2 linked regions of the Aquibium oceanicum genome follow. The protein of the gene in region 1 interacts with the protein of each later gene in a pairwise test. Links are inferred from orthologs where the notes say so. Each region holds a gene or a part of one and is shown on either strand. Other genes may lie near its edges. The genes, in order: hflK and ftsH.

Region 1 (3,213 bases):
ATCTCCTGCATCTGCGATGCGAGGCGCTTGGCCGTCGCGGGAAAGCCACCGTAGATGACGCCCTCGATCACCAGTACGAGACCGAGGGCGGCGAAGAAGTCGCTCATCCTATTCGGCGGCGGGGACGGAGGTCCCGGTCGTTGCAGGCGCAAGCGGCGCCGTCGCGGGCTCCTGCGCCACGGGCGCGGCGTTGCTCGCTCCGGCGTCCGCGCCATCCTGCAAGGCACCAGTGGGCGCCGGATCGGCCGGCGGAACGGGATTGGCCCGGCCGCCACCTCCACCGCTACCGAAATAGCGGAAGAAATCCGAATCCGGCGAGAGAATCATGGTGGTTCCCGTTCCCTCGAGCGCCTGCGAATAAGCGGCCATGGAGCGGTAGAACTCGAAGAACTCGGGATCGCGCTGGAATGCGTCGGCGAAGATCGAGTTGCGTTCCGCCTCGCCCTCGCCTCGTAGGATCTCCGATTCCTTCTGGGCTTCGGCGAGGATTTCGACCACTTCGCGGTCGGCGCGGGCACGGATGCGCTGCGCCGCCTCGCGTCCGCGCGCCCTGAGCCTCTCGGCTTCGGCAAGGCGCTCCGCGCTCATGCGGTCGTAGGTCTGCTGCGAGACCTCCTGCGTCAGGTCGGTGCGGCGGATACGCACGTCCTGCACCTCGAGGCCGAGCGATGCGGCGTCGGGACGAAGCTGTTCGGCGACCTCGCGCATCATCGACGAGCGCTCGTCGGAGAGCGCCGCCTCGAAGCCGCGCAGGCCGTAGACCCGGCGGAGGGCGGCGTCGAGACGGGTGCGCAGCCGCTGTTCGGCCAGAGCCACGCTGCCCGACACGGTCTGGCGGAAGGTGCGCGGATCGGAGATGCGGTAGGCGACGAAGGCGTCCACCTCATAGAACTTACCGCCCGAGACCTGGACGCGGATGTCGTCGAGATCGAAGCGCATGACCCGGTCCTCGACGATCTGCACGTTGTCGGCCTCGAGGAAGCCGAACGGCAGCTTGAAGTAGATGCCTGGCTCGGTCTTGACGTCGACGATCTCGCCGAAGCGAAGGACGATCGCCTGCTGGCGTTCGGTGACGACGAAGAAGGACGAAAGCGCGACGACGAGCACGATCGCGACGGCGACGGCTATGAATGCGAGGCGGTTTGTCATTGGCTATTGGCTCCCGGGCGGCGGCGAAGCTCGTCGAGCGGCAGATATGGCACCACTCCCTGGCCGTTCGCTCCCTGCTCGATGATGACTTTGTCGGAGTCCCGCAACACCCTCTCCATGGTTTCGAGGAAGAGGCGCTTGCGGGTCACTTCCGGCGCCTTGGCGTATTCGTCGTAGACCGAGACGAAGCGCTGAGCCTCACCCTCGGCTTCCTGAACGACGCGGTTCTTGTAGGCCGCGGCCTCTTCGCGCAACTGCGCCGCCTCGCCTCGCGCCTGTCCCAGCTTCTGGTTGGAGTACTGGTTGGATTCCTCCACGAACCGGTCCTCGTCCTGCTCGGCGCGCTGCACCTCGTCGAACGCGTCGGCGACCTCGCGCGGCGGAGCCGCGTCCTCGATCGAGATGGCGTTCACCGCAATGCCCGCGCCGTAGTCGTCGAGCGTGGACTGAATTGTGTCGCGCACGCTGTCGGCAATGCCCTGGCGATCGTCGCGGAAGATGTCCTGCGCCGGACGGCGGCCGACGACTTCGCGCATGGCGCTCTCGGCGATCTGACGCACCATCTCGTCGGGGCTTGCCACGTTGAAAAGATAGGCGCCGGGATCCGTCACCTGGTAGGCGACCGAGAATTTGACGTCCACGATGTTTTGGTCGCCCGAAAGCATAAGCCCCGAGGAGGTGCCGCCGCGCAGTTCGCCGACGTCGATCAGCTTCTCGGCCGTGTTTGCCTTCTCGACCGTCTCGATCGGCCACCAGTGGAAGTGCAATCCGGGCTGCGACAGTTCCGGCTTCGGCTTGCCGAATCGCAATTCGACGGCGAGTTCGTCCGGTTGCACGGTATAGACGGACTGGAATGCCCAGAGCGCGACGAGGGCCAGGACGACGATGGCCACGATCGCAGGATTGAACCCGCCGCCGCCGGGCAGCGCCCGTTTCAGCCTGTCCTGTCCGCGACGGATTATGTCTTCAAGATCGGGCGGAGTGCCCTTGGGGGTCTGTGGACCGCGCGGACCCTGGCCCCACGGGCCACCGCCGTTGCCGCCGCCGCCCCATGGACCGCCGCCTCCGCTCTGATTGCTCCAGGGCATCGATTTCCTCTCGTTTCGAAGCCGGCGCCCGCTGATTGTTGCCTGAGCGGGTCGCGCCGTTCGGCCGTGTTATAGGCATCGGCACCCACCCTTTCAACGCGGGCGGGAGCCGCGCGCAAGCGAAATCGCGCGCAGGGACCAGAATTCGGCCCGAAACCATCAGAATCGGATATAACGATATTGTCAGCCAAATGATCCGCGGCGGCGGTAGACGACATGACGAGTCGGGTGACTGTCCTTTTCGCCCGCCGGATGGTCGCTGTGGCGGACCTCTTCCCAGACGGCGGGATCGATCGCAGGGAACGAGGTGTCGCCGTCGATGTCGGCCAGGACATGGGTGACATGGAGCCGGTCGGCCTTCTCCATGGCCTGCTCGTAGATCTCCCCGCCGCCGATGATCGCGATCTCGCTGGCGCCGCTCATGCAGCGGGCACGCACGTTGGCGAGAGTGATCGCGTCGTCGAGCGAGCCGGCCGTCTCCACCCCTTGCGCCGACCAGCGCGCGTCGCGCGTCACCACGATGTTCAGCCGGCCCGGTAGCGGCTTGCCGATTCCCTCATAGGTCTTGCGCCCCATGACGATTGGATTGCCCATCGTGTCGGCCTTGAACCGCCTGAGGTCGGTCGATAGCTTCCACGGAAGTCCGCCCTCGCGGCCGATCACGCCGTTTGCGGCCACGGCGACATGGATTGCGACAGGCAGCATCGGCTCAGTTCTGGTTCACCCGCTTGAGGATCAGGACGTCCAGGTTTTTCTCGGGATAGAAATCCGTCGCCTGCATCTGGAAGGTGGTCGGACCGATCTTCTTCACGCCGGAGCCGCAGAAGCTGATGAGATTCTTCGGATCGCCCTTGTCGATGGTCAGGGTGAAGTCGCCGATCGTGCCGCCGCCCCAGTTGCCGCCGGTCTTCAGGATGTAGGAGATCCACGTCTCGAAAAGCGGCGGGAATCCGTCGGGTGCACCGCGTGACGCTTT
Region 2 (3,282 bases), 2.3 Mb from region 1 along the record:
CACCGCGAGATGCGCGCGGGCTGGACCGGTGCCATGCAGGCGGCCGCCGGCGGCGTGTGGGATGGCCGATACCGCGTCAACGGCGGCGGGCTGCCGGAAAACGCCGTGGTCGAAGCGCTCGGCGGCACGCTTGCCGAAGCGCGCGTGCGCGACCGCAACGGCGCGCCGCAGGCCCTGATGCGCGCGGCGATGGCGGCGGAACCTCTCGTCCATGTTCGGCACGCCGAATCCGGCAGCGAAGGAAGCGGCCCGGGCGGGCTTTCCGAGCGGTTGCGGCGACTGCCAGCGCCCTGGATCCGGTTCCTGCCGAGCTTCGATCTCGCGCCCGCCAGGGCCGTGGCGGATCTGCTCGGTGGTGAACCTGTCCCCGAACCGCCATTGCGCAGCCACAATGCCGCATAAGGTCCTTAACCGAATGCCGGGCAAATGCTTGGCATTGGGTTTCGTGAACCCTATGTTAGCCTGAATTCTCCACGATGGACGCGCATCGCCAGCCGGATGCGCACGGGACCCGAAGATGAATCCAAATTACCGCAATCTCGCGCTGTGGGCGATCATCGCCGTTCTCCTGATTGCGCTGTTCAATCTGTTCCAGACGCCGCAGCAGCGCGGCAGTGCGCGCGAAGTCGCCTATTCGGAGTTCCTCCAGGACGTCTCGTCCGGGCGGGTCAAGTCGGTCACCATCGCCGGCGAGCGCATCACCGGCACCTATGTCGACAACGGCGCCGGGTTCCAGACCTACTCTCCCGGCGATCCCTCGCTGGTGAGCCGGCTGGAGGAGCGCGGCGTGACGATCAACGCCCGGCCCGAGAATGACGGTTCCAACTCCATCTTCGGCTACCTCATCTCCTGGCTGCCCATGATCCTGATCCTGGGCGTCTGGATATTCTTCATGCGCCAGATGCAGTCCGGTTCCGGGCGCGCCATGGGCTTCGGCAAGTCGAAGGCGAAGCTCCTCACCGAGGCGCATGGCCGCGTCACCTTCCAGGACGTGGCGGGCGTCGACGAGGCCAAGGAGGATCTCGAGGAGATCGTCGAGTTCCTGCGCGACCCGCAGAAGTTCCAGCGCCTGGGAGGCAAGATCCCGCGCGGCGTGCTTCTCGTCGGCCCTCCCGGCACCGGCAAGACGCTGCTCGCGCGCTCCGTCGCGGGTGAGGCGAACGTGCCGTTCTTCACGATCTCCGGCTCCGACTTCGTCGAGATGTTCGTGGGCGTCGGTGCCAGCCGCGTGCGCGACATGTTCGACCAGGCCAAGAAGAACGCGCCCTGCATCATCTTCATCGACGAGATCGACGCGGTCGGCCGCCATCGCGGCGCCGGCCTCGGCGGCGGCAATGACGAGCGCGAGCAGACGCTCAATCAGTTGCTCGTCGAGATGGACGGCTTCGAGACCAACGAGGGCATCATCCTGATCGCGGCGACAAACCGTCCCGACGTGCTCGATCCCGCGCTGCTCAGGCCCGGCCGCTTCGACCGCCAGGTGGTCGTGCCGAACCCGGACATCACCGGCCGCGAGAAGATCCTCAAGGTGCATGCGCGCAACGTGCCGCTGGCGCCGAACGTCGACCTCAAGGTCCTGGCCCGCGGCACGCCGGGCTTCTCCGGCGCCGATCTCGCCAACCTCGTCAACGAGTCGGCCCTGATGGCGGCGCGGCGCAACAAGCGTCTCGTCACGATGGCCGAGTTCGAAGACGCCAAGGACAAGATCATGATGGGCGCGGAGCGCCGCTCGACCGCGATGACGCAGGCCGAGAAGGAGCTCACCGCCTATCACGAGGCCGGCCATGCCATCATGGCGCTGAACGTCCAGTCGGCCGATCCGCTGCACAAGGCGACGATCATCCCGCGCGGCCGCGCGCTCGGCATGGTCATGCAGCTGCCCGAAGGCGACCGCTACTCGATGAGCTACAAGTACATGGTCTCGCGTCTCGCCATCATGATGGGCGGGCGCGTCGCCGAGGAGATCAAGTTCGGCAAGGAAAATATCACCTCGGGTGCTGCCTCCGACATCGACCAGGCGACCAAGCTCGCGCGCGCCATGGTCACCCGCTGGGGCTTCTCCGACAAGCTCGGTCAGGTTGCCTATGGAGACAATCAGGAAGAGGTCTTCCTCGGCCACTCCGTTGCGCGCCAGCAGCACATGTCGGAGGAGACGCAGAAGATCATCGACGCCGAGGTGCGCCGGCTGATCGAGGAGGCCTACTCCGAGGCGCGCCGGATCCTGACAGAGAAGAACGACGAATGGATCGCGGTGGCTGAGGCGCTTCTCGAGTACGAGACCCTTTCCGGCGACGAGATCCGCCAGGTGATGGCCGGGCAGAAGCCGAACCGCGACGTCGGCGACGACACCCCGCCATCGCGCGGCTCGGCCGTTCCGAAGGCGGGCGTGCACGGCAAGAAGAAGGGCGGCGAAGAGCCCGATGCCGGCATGGAGCCGCAGCCGCAGGGCTGATTGCGTCCAGAGAACTCCATCGGGAACGGCCGGGGCATCGCTCCGGCCGTTTCCGTAGAGAGGCCGCTACTGGCAGAGACGGTAGCCGCTGCTTCGCTCCGCCAGATCGAAGTGGAGGTGGTTGTCGTGATACTCGTCCGAACCGGGGCCGAGTACGGTGGTGAAGTGCATGCAAGCGCCGGCGCGCACGGCGCGCTGGAACGCTTCCTCGATCGTGCCCTTGCCGGCGCGCGGCACGATCGGGATCGGATCGTGATTGTCCAGACCGAAGCCGGAAATGTCGATTGCCGTGCCTCGGGCGTGTTCGGAGATCTTGGCGTCCGGCTGGTTGTTCCGGGTGCGGCAGACATAGGTGGAGGCGTGGGTGATTTCCCTGAGTTCCACGCCCGCGCCCAGCACGCTGACGGCCGGCAACACCTCGTCGTGCACCCACCGCGCGGTCGCAAGCGCCGAAGCACAGGTCATCTCCGTATCGGGTTTGACGATGATGCCCGGCGCCGCCTGGCGCAGATTGTAGGGCCGGTAGACACCGCAAGCCCCCTCGCCGTCGATCGTATCGCGCCGCTCGAACACCGCGCCGAGTGTACGAAGTTCCGCCTCGCACTGCGCGATTTCCGCCCCGTCGACCGGCTCGGGCGACCGGTCCGGCGCCGTGGCCGGATCGGGACCCTTTGCGGCTTCCTCTCCAACGGCATCTGTGTCCTCAGCCGGAGCCTCGTCATCCGAGCCGCTTTCGATCGCCGCATCGCCGGTGGTGTCGCCGGCGGTCTCCGGCTTGGTCTCTCCGGCTTTTTCCGCCGGCTCGCCTGAGTCTTCCGCCCTCGGATTGT

What was found.
Region 2: the proteins of hflK (region 1) and ftsH interact in binary tests that used the Escherichia coli proteins (3 or more experiments, as listed by UniProt). The link is inferred for Aquibium oceanicum from one-to-one orthologs.

The regions. Positions count from the first base shown.
Region 1 is NZ_CP018171.1:2,759,820-2,763,032, reverse strand. What follows is about bases 192-3,088. They hold hflK (FtsH protease activity modulator HflK), read right to left. Parts: upstream 2,238-3,088; coding sequence 1,146-2,237; downstream 192-1,145. Other genes in these bases: BSQ44_RS13505 (DUF4424 domain-containing protein), read right to left, coding at 2,947-3,088; BSQ44_RS13510 (dihydrofolate reductase), read right to left, coding at 2,421-2,939; hflC (protease modulator HflC), read right to left, coding at 192-1,149. In the rest of the region: BSQ44_RS13525 (DUF2065 domain-containing protein), read right to left, coding at 1-107; more of hflC, read right to left, coding at 109-191; more of BSQ44_RS13505, read right to left, coding at 3,089-3,213.
Region 2 is NZ_CP018171.1:5,076,296-5,079,577, reverse strand. Bases 19-2,984 are described here. They hold ftsH (ATP-dependent zinc metalloprotease FtsH), read left to right. Parts: upstream 19-517; coding sequence 518-2,452; downstream 2,453-2,984. Other genes in these bases: BSQ44_RS24880 (extensin family protein), read right to left, coding at 2,519-2,984; tilS (tRNA lysidine(34) synthetase TilS), read left to right, coding at 19-402. Outside these bases: more of tilS, read left to right, coding at 1-18; more of BSQ44_RS24880, read right to left, coding at 2,985-3,282. UniProt on the Escherichia coli protein: Acts as a processive, ATP-dependent zinc metallopeptidase for both cytoplasmic and membrane proteins. Plays a role in the quality control of integral membrane proteins.